3 regions of the Nocardia otitidiscaviarum genome follow, and region 3 is predicted to be linked to each of the others. Evidence: riboswitches for the same ligand, from Rfam matches in the RefSeq annotation. Region 3 holds a riboswitch; each other region holds the start of a gene.
What was found. Region 3 has a riboswitch for cobalamin ahead of FOH10_RS10560 (ABC transporter substrate-binding protein). Riboswitches for the same ligand answer to the same signal wherever they lie in the genome.
Positions count from the first base shown of each region.

Region 1: it holds a riboswitch for cobalamin, as region 3 does, so the genes downstream of both, FOH10_RS14780 (methylenetetrahydrofolate reductase) here and FOH10_RS10560 (ABC transporter substrate-binding protein) in region 3, are expected to answer to the same signal.
Region 2: it holds a riboswitch for cobalamin, as region 3 does, so the genes downstream of both, metE (5-methyltetrahydropteroyltriglutamate--homocysteine S-methyltransferase) here and FOH10_RS10560 (ABC transporter substrate-binding protein) in region 3, are expected to answer to the same signal.

Region 1 covers NZ_CP041695.1:3,335,908-3,339,179, forward strand. The annotation lists gene FOH10_RS34810 (PepSY domain-containing protein) at 60-380, opposite strand; gene FOH10_RS14775 (M23 family metallopeptidase) at 638-1,549, shown strand; cobalamin riboswitch at 1,683-1,875, shown strand; gene FOH10_RS14780 (methylenetetrahydrofolate reductase) at 2,031-3,035, shown strand; gene FOH10_RS14785 (short-chain fatty acyl-CoA regulator family protein) at 3,055-3,272, opposite strand, start outside.
Region 2 covers NZ_CP041695.1:4,818,498-4,821,769, forward strand. The annotation lists gene FOH10_RS21570 (pyruvate carboxylase) at 1-1,306, opposite strand, end outside; cobalamin riboswitch at 1,504-1,712, shown strand; gene metE (5-methyltetrahydropteroyltriglutamate--homocysteine S-methyltransferase) at 1,850-3,272, shown strand, end outside.
Region 3 covers NZ_CP041695.1:2,434,083-2,437,354, reverse strand. The annotation lists gene FOH10_RS10565 (class I SAM-dependent methyltransferase) at 1-790, opposite strand, end outside; cobalamin riboswitch at 1,033-1,222, shown strand; gene FOH10_RS10560 (ABC transporter substrate-binding protein) at 1,252-2,286, shown strand; gene FOH10_RS10555 (FecCD family ABC transporter permease) at 2,283-3,272, shown strand, end outside.

The sequences.
Region 1 (3,272 bases), 900 kb from region 3:
TGCGCGCGAAATGCCTGTCACCGCAAGGTGCGCGTGTCCCGGCGCGCGGGCGGCACGGGTCAGTCGGTGCTCTCCTCCACCGACACCACCATGCCGGTGGTCGCGTCGATCTGCACCTCGTATTCGGCGCCGGTGCGGGTCGCCACGTCGACCTCCCACGTCGGCGTTCCGTCGGCCATCTCCAGTTCGATGGACTGCACGGTCGCGCCCATCAGCGCGTCCTGGGCGGCCCGCAGCGCCTCCTGATCGCTGACCGCGGGCTGCACCGCGGGCACCGCGGCGGCGGGTGCGGCTGCCGCGCCGAGCGCGGCGGCGGCGAGCACCACGCCGAACGAGAATCGGCGCAGGCCGTCGGCGGCGCGAGGAATCGTGACCGTCATGATGATGCTCCTTTGCTCGTTATCCGGGATTTCGCAGGCGCGGCGGGATCGATCTCTCGCGCCCTCGCGGACGGAACTACCACCGTCGCGGCGGTTCATGCGCGGAGGTTCGGCGGAAGCATCGTGGAGGGAAACATCGAGAAACGGCGACAGAACGGTCACGCGTGGGTACAGTTTTCGACACGTTCCCACACCGGACCGCCAGCGTCGGTGACTCCGGAGTTCGGGCGCTGTCGCTGATCTACCGAGGACGTGCTGTGTCGCTGCATCGAGAGACCTCCGGTTCCCTTTCCGTCCAGGACCTGCTCGGTGCGGTCGAGGGCGGAACATCCACCAGTCATCGCGCCGACCCCGGTTCGGGCGGATATGTCAGGGCCGTCGCGGGTGTGGCGGTGGCGGCGGGAGCGCTGCTCACCACGGTCGCCCAGCTGGCTCCGGCCGCCGCGGTCGCCGCTCCTCCGACGCCCGTCGACGAGGCCGATCCGGTCGCAGATCCGGTGCCGCTGGACATCCAGTCCGCACCCGAGCTGCTACAGGCCGCGGTGGACGCCACCGTCGCCGCGGTGACGAACCAGATGCCGCCCACCCCGAGAGAGATCGCCCCGCCCGCGCAACCCGCTCCGGCGCCGCCGGCCGCGCCCTTCGGCCTGGCCGGGCTCCCGGCCGAGATCGCCGCACCGCTGGCGCAGGCCGAGCAGACCATCAAACAGCTCCAGCAGCAGTTCGCCCCCGCCGCGCCCGCACCCGCGCCGTTCATCGCCGCTCCCGCCGTCCTGCCGGTGGGCGGCCAGATCAGCTCCGGATTCGGCAGCCGCTGGGGCGCGTTCCACTACGGCGTCGATATCGCCGACGCACTGGGGACACCGATCCACTCGGCGCTGGGCGGCACCGTCGTGGAGGCCGGACCGGCCGACGGCTTCGGACTCTGGGTGCGCGTGCTCCAGGACGACGGCACCACCGCCGTCTACGGCCACGTCAACGACATCTACGTTGCCGAGGGCCAGCGGGTGAACGCGGGCGACGTGATCGCCACCGTCGGCAACCGCGGCCAGTCCACCGGCCCCCACCTGCACCTGGAGATCTGGGACCAGCACGGCAACAAGATCGACCCGGTCTCCTGGCTGGCCGCCAAGGGCGTGCTCATGGAACAGCACTGGGGCGCGCACTGACGCGCCTCCGCGCGATTCCATCCGGCCCACGCGGTTCCACCTGCGGAAGTGCGCTATATTCACGGTCGCAGCTGGTTCGCCGGAGGCGGAGTCGAGGAGCCCCTTATCCGCCCGATGGCGTCGAGCCCGGGACGTGTTTCGCACGGACCGAGGTGAAGAGGGAACCCGGTGGGAGTCCGGGACTGTCCCGCAGCGGTGAGTGGGAACGACGGTCGTCATGGGCACTGGGCGCGAGTCCGGGAAGCGACGGCCGGTAGGACCAGCCCCGGATTCCGACGTCGGGGTCGACCCGGGTGGGGTCGGTGCCCACGAGTCCGAAGACCTGCCGGTTGTGCCGGGTACGCCGTATCCGGCGGCCGTCGCCTCGTGGATCGGGCGCTACGCCGAGTGGGACCCGGGCACGGGATGATGTTGCAGGGGCTCCGCTGGCGTGCGTTCGGTGTGGGTGACGGCCATCGGCTGTCTACTTCACGAGGCGACTATGTATTCTCCCTCCGAATCGGGGCTCTCGGGCGTGGGGCGTCCGGCCCGGATATCGCCGACCGCGTCCGGCGTTCCCTCGGTCGTGCAGAGTCTGCGGCGACACGCCGCCGGACCGCGGGTGCCCTTCTCCGTCGAGTTCAATCCGCCCCGCGACGCCGCTGGCGAGGCCCGGCTGTGGCGGGCGGTGCGCGAATTCGAGCGGATGCACCCGGCTTTCGTGTCGATGACCTACGGTGCCGGTGGCTCCACCAAGGACCGCACCGCGCGCATCACCGGCCAGTTGGCCCAGCAGACCACCCTGCTGCCGGTGGCGCACCTGACCGCGGTCGGCCACAGCGTCGCCGAACTGCGCGCGCTGGTCGGCTCGTACGCCGATTGCGGAATCCGCAATATCCTGGTGCTGCGCGGAGATCCGCCCGGCGACCCGCTCGGCGCGTGGCACCGCCATCCCGACGGCGTCGAGTACGCCGAGGAGTTGGTGCGCATCGTGCGCGATCTCGGTGACTTCCACGTCGGCGTCGCATCCTTCCCGCAGGGGCACCACCGCTCCCCCGACCTGGACACCGACACCGCCTTCCTGGCCGCGAAACTGCGTGCGGGCGCGGATTACTCGATCACTCAGATGTTCTTCGACGTCGAACACTATCTGCGCCTGCGGGATCGGGTGCTGGCGGCCGATCCCATACAGGGCGCGAAGCCGATCATTCCGGAGCTGATGCCGATCACCTCCATGCGCACCGTCGCGCGCGCCGAGGAACTCAGTGGCCGCGCGCTGCCCGCGGCCGTCCTGGACCGGCTGCGCCGGGCCGCGGGCGACGGCCCCGAGGAGAACCGCGCCGCCGTCCGCAGGGTCGGCATCGAGATCGCCACCGAGATGGCGCAGCGCCTCATCGACGAGGGCGCACCCTGCCTGCACTTCATCACCCTCAACTTCGCCAAGGCCACCACCGAGGTGCTGACGAATCTGGGCTACGAGGTCACCGCCGCCCCACTGAGCGCCTGATCGTCCACCGGTCCGCTGATCACCCGGCGGTGGACGGCACGTACGGAATGTGCTGCGAGCTGTTGTCGTCCACCCGGATCGGGCGGCCCAACTGCGGGAAGGCGCGCTGGGCGCAGTCGGTGCGCTCGCAGACCTTGCAGCCCGCGCCGATCGGCACGGCCGCGCTCGGATCGTCCACCGGCAGCGCGTGGGAGTAGACGAGCTTGTCCGCGTACGCCAGATCGCAGCCCAGCCCGA
Region 2 (3,272 bases), 2.4 Mb from region 3:
CCCGGAACTCCGGATCGTCGAGCACCGCCATCAGGAACGGGATATTGGTCGTGACGCCGCGAATGCGGAACTCGGCCACCGCCCGGCGGGCGCGCGCCACCGCGGTGGCGAAGTCACGGCCGCGGCAGGTGAGTTTGACCAGCATGGAGTCGAAGTACGCGCCGACCTCGGCGCCCACGTTCGCGCCGCCGTCCAGCCGCACGCCCGCCCCGCCCGGCGACCGGTAGCCGGTGATGCGGCCGGTGTCGGGCCGGAACCCGTTGGCCGGATCCTCGGTGGTGATGCGGCACTGCAGTGCCGCGCCCCGGATCGTGATCGACTCCTGCCGCAGCCCCAGATCCGCCAGGGACTCCCCGGCGGCGATGCGCAGCTGCGCCTGCACCAGGTCCACATCGGTGATCTCCTCGGTCACCGTGTGCTCGACCTGGATGCGCGGGTTCATCTCGATGAACACGTGCCGGCCGCGCTCGTCGAGCAGGAACTCCACCGTGCCCGCGCAGCTGTAGCCGATCTGGCGGGCGAAGGCCACCGCGTCGGCGCAGATCCGGTCGCGCACGGCCGGATCCAGATTCGGGGCGGGCGCGAGTTCGATCACCTTCTGATGCCGCCGTTGCAGCGAGCAGTCGCGTTCGTAGAGGTGGATCACGTCGCCGTGCGAGTCGGCGAGGATCTGCACCTCGATGTGGCGGGGGTTGACCACCGCCTGCTCCAGGAACACCGTCGCGTCACCGAAGGCGGATTCGGCCTCGCGCATGGCCGCCTCCACCGCCTCGCGCAGTAGGGCGCGGTCGTCGACCTTGCGCATACCGCGGCCGCCGCCACCGGCCACGGCCTTGACGAACACGGGGAAGTCCATGGTCTCGGCGGCCGCCAGCAGCTCGTCCACGTCGGCGGAGGGTGCGCTGGAGGTCAGCACCGGCAGCCCGGCGGCCTTGGCCGCGGCGATCGCGCGGGCCTTGTTCCCGGTCAGCTCCAACACCTGCGCGGACGGGCCGATGAAGGTGATCCCCTCGCGGGCGCACGCCGCCGCGAGGTCGGGATTCTCGGAAAGAAAACCGTAACCGGGGTAGACCGCGTCGGCGCCCGAGGTCTTCGCAGCCTCGAGAATTTCCTCGATCGACAGGTACGCGCGTACCGGATGTCCGGGCGTGCCGATCTGATACGCCTCGTCCGCCTTCAGCCGGTGGACCGAATTGCGGTCCTCATGGGGAAAGACGGCGACCGTGCCGATGCCGAGTTCGTATGCCGCGCGGAAGGCGCGAATGGCGATCTCGCCGCGGTTGGCGACCAGGACTTTGGAGAACATCCGCCTAAGGTACCTGCTCCCCGGACACCCTTCGGTCACGATGTCGGGTTCGCAGGAATCTTCACAACCGACGTTAGCCAGGTTGCGAAGATGTGTTCATCCGGACGATACACACCGGCCCGGCTCCGGCCCCGTCGCCGGAGCCGCCGGCGCGGCGATATGCTCGGCAGCGCAATCGGTTCGCCGGACGGGAGCCCCCAGTCGGCGTCGAAACCGGAAGCTCACCACGGGTGAGTTCTTCCGGTGAGAGGGAACCCGGTGAGAATCCGGGACTGTCCCGCAGCGGTAAACGGGAACGACCGCCGTACCACGCACTGGGTGCCACACCTGGGAAGCGACGGCCAGTAGGTCGGCCATTCGGCCGGAGCCCGTGAGTCCGAAGACCTGCCGACTGTGCCGGGTACGCCGTACCCGGCGGCCTCCGCCTCGTGGATTGGGCGATGGACCGCATGTGCGTATTCGCATGCCGTTCGGTGTGCGCGTGGCACGGCTGTTCGCGCCCGCGGTGGTGGCCAGTGGCTCTGGAACACTGGAGAAATATCCGTGACCAATACACCGACCTCCTTCACCGCCACGGTGCTCGGCATTCCGCGCATCGGGCCGAATCGGGAGTTGAAGAAGGCGACCGAGTCCTACTGGGCCGGGCGCATCGACGCCGACGCGCTGCACGCCGTCGGGCGGAGGCTGCGGGACTCGCAGCTGACCGCGCTGCACGCCGCGGGACTGGATTCGATCCCGGTCGGCACCTTCTCCTACTACGACCAGATGTTGGACACCGCGGTCCTGCTCGGCGCGCTGCCGCCGCGGGTGGCCGAGATCGCCGATCCGCTGGACCGCTATTTCGCGGCGGCGCGCGGCACCGACGCGGTCGCGCCGTTGGAGATGACCAAGTGGTTCGACACCAACTACCACTATCTGGTCCCGGAGATCGGCCCGGAGACCCGCTTCGCCCTGCACCCGGACAAACTGCTGGGTGAGCTGGCCGAGGCGCGGGAACTCGGCATTCCCGCACGGCCGGTGGTCATCGGTCCGCTGACCTTCCTGAAACTGGCCAAGGGTGTGGGCGCGGAACCGCTGTCGCGCCTGACCGAACTGCTGCCGCTGTACCGCGACCTGCTGAGCCGCCTGGCCGCCGCGGGTGCGGAGTGGGTGCAGATCGACGAACCGGTGCTGGTGACCGATCTCACCGCCGATGAACTCGCCCTGGTCGGCACCGTCTACAGCGACCTCGCGTCCGCGACCGACCGCCCGGCCGTCCTGGTCGCCACCTACTTCGGGCATCCGGACGCCGCACTGCCGGTGCTGGCCTCCACCCCGGTCGAGGCGATCGCCCTGGATTTCACCGCCGGGACCACCGTCGAGGACGTGGCCGCGGTGCGGCCGCTGCGCGACAAGCTCGTGGTGGCCGGTGTTGTCGACGGACGCAATATCTGGCGCACCGATCCCGACCGGGCGCTGTCCACCCTCGCCACCCTGCTCGGCAGTACCGGCGCGCTGGTGGTGTCGACCTCCTGCTCGCTGCTGCACGTGCCGTACACGCTGACGGCGGAGCCCGGACTCGACGAGGCGCTGCGTTCCTGGCTCGCGTTCGGTGACGAGAAGGTCGCCGAGGTGCGGATGCTGGCCACCGCCCTGCACCGGGGCACCGACGAGGTCGCCGCCGAATTGGCTTCCGCCCGTGCGGCGTTGGCGAATCGGGCCGCCGACCCGCGGCTGCGCAACGACACCGTGCGGGCGCGGCTGGCGGCACTGGGAGCCGAGGCGACCCGGCGCGCGCCGGCGGCGGATCGAGCCGCGCTGCAACGGGATCGGCTGAACCTGCCACTGCTGCCGACCACCACCATCGGCTCGTTCCCGCAGACGCCGGAGATCCGCAAGGCACGCGCCGCGTACACCAGGGGCGATCTCACCGCCGAGCAGTACACCGAGCGCATGCGCGCCGAGGTCGCGGACGTCATCGCGCTGC
Region 3 (3,272 bases):
CGTGCCAGTCCATGTACGGCAGTTCGCGCAGCGACTCCGTCACGAGCCCGGCGTCCAGCAGGACCGTGACGATCTCCTGGAGGTCGTGCCGCCACTCGTGGTTGGTCGCGTGCGCGATCTGCCCCGCCGAACCCGGTGTGTAGCTGCCCGAATCGGTGTAGGTCTGTACGCCGCCGCCGGACAGATAGTCCTCGCTGATCTCCCAGGGTTCGAAGCCGAGCGCCCCGAGCAGCGGATGGTCGTCGCGGATGAGGAACACCCCGCCCGGTTCCAGCAGATCGTGGACGGATTGCGCCCACGCGTCGAGCTCCGGCAGCCACACGATGGTTCCGGCGCTGGTCACGATGGTGCTGAAGCGCCGGTCGAGCAGTGCGGAGGCGAATCGCGCGTCGCCCTCCACCCAGGTGATCTCGCGCCCGTCCGCCGCCGCGATGCGGGCGGCGTGGCGCAGCGAGTTCGGCGACAGATCCAGACCGTGGACGTCGACCGCCCCGAGCCGCGCCCAGGAGACGGTATCGGTGCCGATATGGCATTGCAGGTGCAGCAGCGACCGATCCCGGATGCCGGTGTCCGGGAGGTGCGGGGCCAGGACGGACAGATCGTTGCGCACCACCGTCGAGATGCGGGTCGGTTCGTTCAGGAATCCGTCCACGTCGTACATGCCCGAGCGCGCGTGCACGTCGGCGCGGTCGTCCCAGTTCGCCCGATTGTCGGCTATCGCGGTGTCATCGGCGATGGCGGTGTCGTCGGCTATGGCGGTGTCGTCGGCTGTCGGGGCGGCATCATGCATGCCGTCCGGTCTACTACCGCGGGTGGCCGTCGCACCACTGAATTTCGGCGACCTGGGCGCGCACCTCGTCGACGTGTTCGCCGCAGCCGGCCCACGTCGTCTTGCCACACGTCTCGCACGGCACCGGGTAGCACATGGATTCATCTCCTCACGTCGGCCGAGTCGAGCATACCGGCGGCATACCGGCGGTTCGCCGGCCGCACCTCCGGCTACGAGCGCGGATGCCCGGTTCGCGAACTCTGCTACATTCGCCGGGCCGTGGTGTTCGGGAAACCGGTGTGGAACCGGTGCGGCCCTCGCCACTGTGATCGGGAGCGACGAATCGTTCCGGGCGACAAGGTCGTCCGGAGCCACTGGGGCCCTGCCCTGGGAAGGTGGATTCGCCGCGCGACACCCGTCAGCCAGGAGACCGGCCACGGCGCTGTAGTGCCCGTTCCACGAGGACCTGGAAGGCGGTCGTCTTGACCACGTTTGTTTCCGCGCGCCTGCGGATCGGCGCGTTGCTCGCCGGTGCCGTCGCGCTCGCCGGGTGTGCGCCCGCGGCCGACACCGCTGTCGGCGACGCCGCCGTCACGCGCGTCAACTGCGGTATCGATATCGGCGTCGATGCGCCGCCGCAGCGCATCTATGCCGCCTATCAGCCGTCCATCGAGATCGCGCACGCCCTCGGGGTCACCGACCGCCTGGTCGGGACGGCCTTCCTGGACGCGGCGGTGCTGCCCGAATACCGGGACGCGCAGGCGAGCGTCCCGTACGTCGAGAAGCTGCCGAGCCGGGACGAATTGCTGTCCCAGCAGCCCGATTTCGTGCTCTCCGGCTACAACGGGGTGTTCGCGAAATCCGCTCAGGCCAGCGTCGGCACCCGCGCCAGCCTGCACGAACTCGGGGTGCGCACCTGGGTGCTGAGTCCGCTGTGCCCGAGCGCCGACGGACTGGCGGACGAGGCCATCGACCCGGCGACGGTGCGATTCGACAACGTGTACGCGGATCTGCGCGATCTCGGCGCACTATGGGGTGTGCCCGAACGCGCCGAGCAGGTGGCGACCGATCTGCGCGACCGGATCGAGGCGGTGCGCGCGACGGTCGCGGGAGCCGAACGCCCCCGGGTCGCGGTGGTGACGCCCAAGGACGACGGTTCCTACACCGTCGCGGGCGGCATCGACTTCGTCACCCGGATCATCGAGGCCGCGGGCGGGGTGAACGCCTTCGCCGACCTGACCGCCCGCCGCAATGTGCCGATCGGCGCGGAGGAGATCATCGCCCGCGATCCCGACATCATTCTGACCAGCCTGTGCTGCGAGGCCGGCTACACCCGCGCCGACGGGCAGTCGCAGGCCGACACCATCACCGGCAATCCGGCCTTCGCCAATCTGACCGCGGTGCGCGCGGGTGCGGTGCACCCCTTCCTGTTCGCCGATCGGGCGGCTGGGGTGCGAATCGCCCACGCGACCGAACTGGTCGCCGAGTTGATCCACCCCGATCTGTTCGGGCGGTGAGTCGCGGTCTGCGCGGCGTCGGCATGCCGGTGGCCCTCGTCGCGCTCGCCCTGGTCTGCCTCGCCTCGCTGCGGGTCGGGACGCATCCGATCACCGTCGATCAGGTGGCGGCGGCGTTCACCGACTTCCGGGGCACCGACGCGGATCGGGTGGTGCGCTACATCCGGCTGCCCCGCACGGTGGCCGGACTGCTGGCGGGTATCGCGCTCGCCCTGGCCGGGGCCGTCATGCAGGGGCTGACCCGCAATCCGCTCGCCGGACCCGGACTGCTGGGCATCAATTCGGGTGCGTCGCTGGCCATCGTGATCGCCATGGGCGTGCTCGGCCTGAGCGCGCCGGGCGGAGTCGTGTGGTTCGCCTTCCTCGGTGCGGCCGTCGCGGCGGTATTCGTCTACACGCTGGGGTCGCTCGGCTTCGGCGGCGCCACCCCGGTGAAGCTGGCCCTGGCCGGTGCCGCGTGCGCCGCGCTGTGCGGTTCCATCACCACCGCCGTCACGCTGCTGGACCGCACCACCTTCGACAACTTCCGGTTCTGGGTGGTGGGTTCGCTGACCCGCGCGGATATCGAATCCGTCTGGGCCATAACGCCGTTCATCGCCGTCGGGACCGTGCTGGCGGTGGCGGTGGCGCGCTCGCTCAACGCGCTCGCCATGGGCGAGGACATGGCGCGCACACTCGGCACGCGGCTGGTCACGGTGCGCGCGGTCGGCGCGGCGGCCGTGGTGCTGCTGGCGGGCGCCGCGGTGGCCATCGCCGGACCCGTCGCGTTCATCGGCCTGGTGATCCCGCATATCGCGCGGGCCCTGGCCGGACAGGACTACCGCTGGATCCTGGCCTGGTGCGCGGTGCTCGGCCCGACGCTGCTGCTGGCGGCGGATGTGCTCGGGCGCGTGGTCGCGCGTCCGCAGGAGATCCAGGTCGGCATCATCACCGCCTTCGCGGGATCGCCGTTCTTCCTCTATCTGGTCCGCACTCGGAAGGTCGCG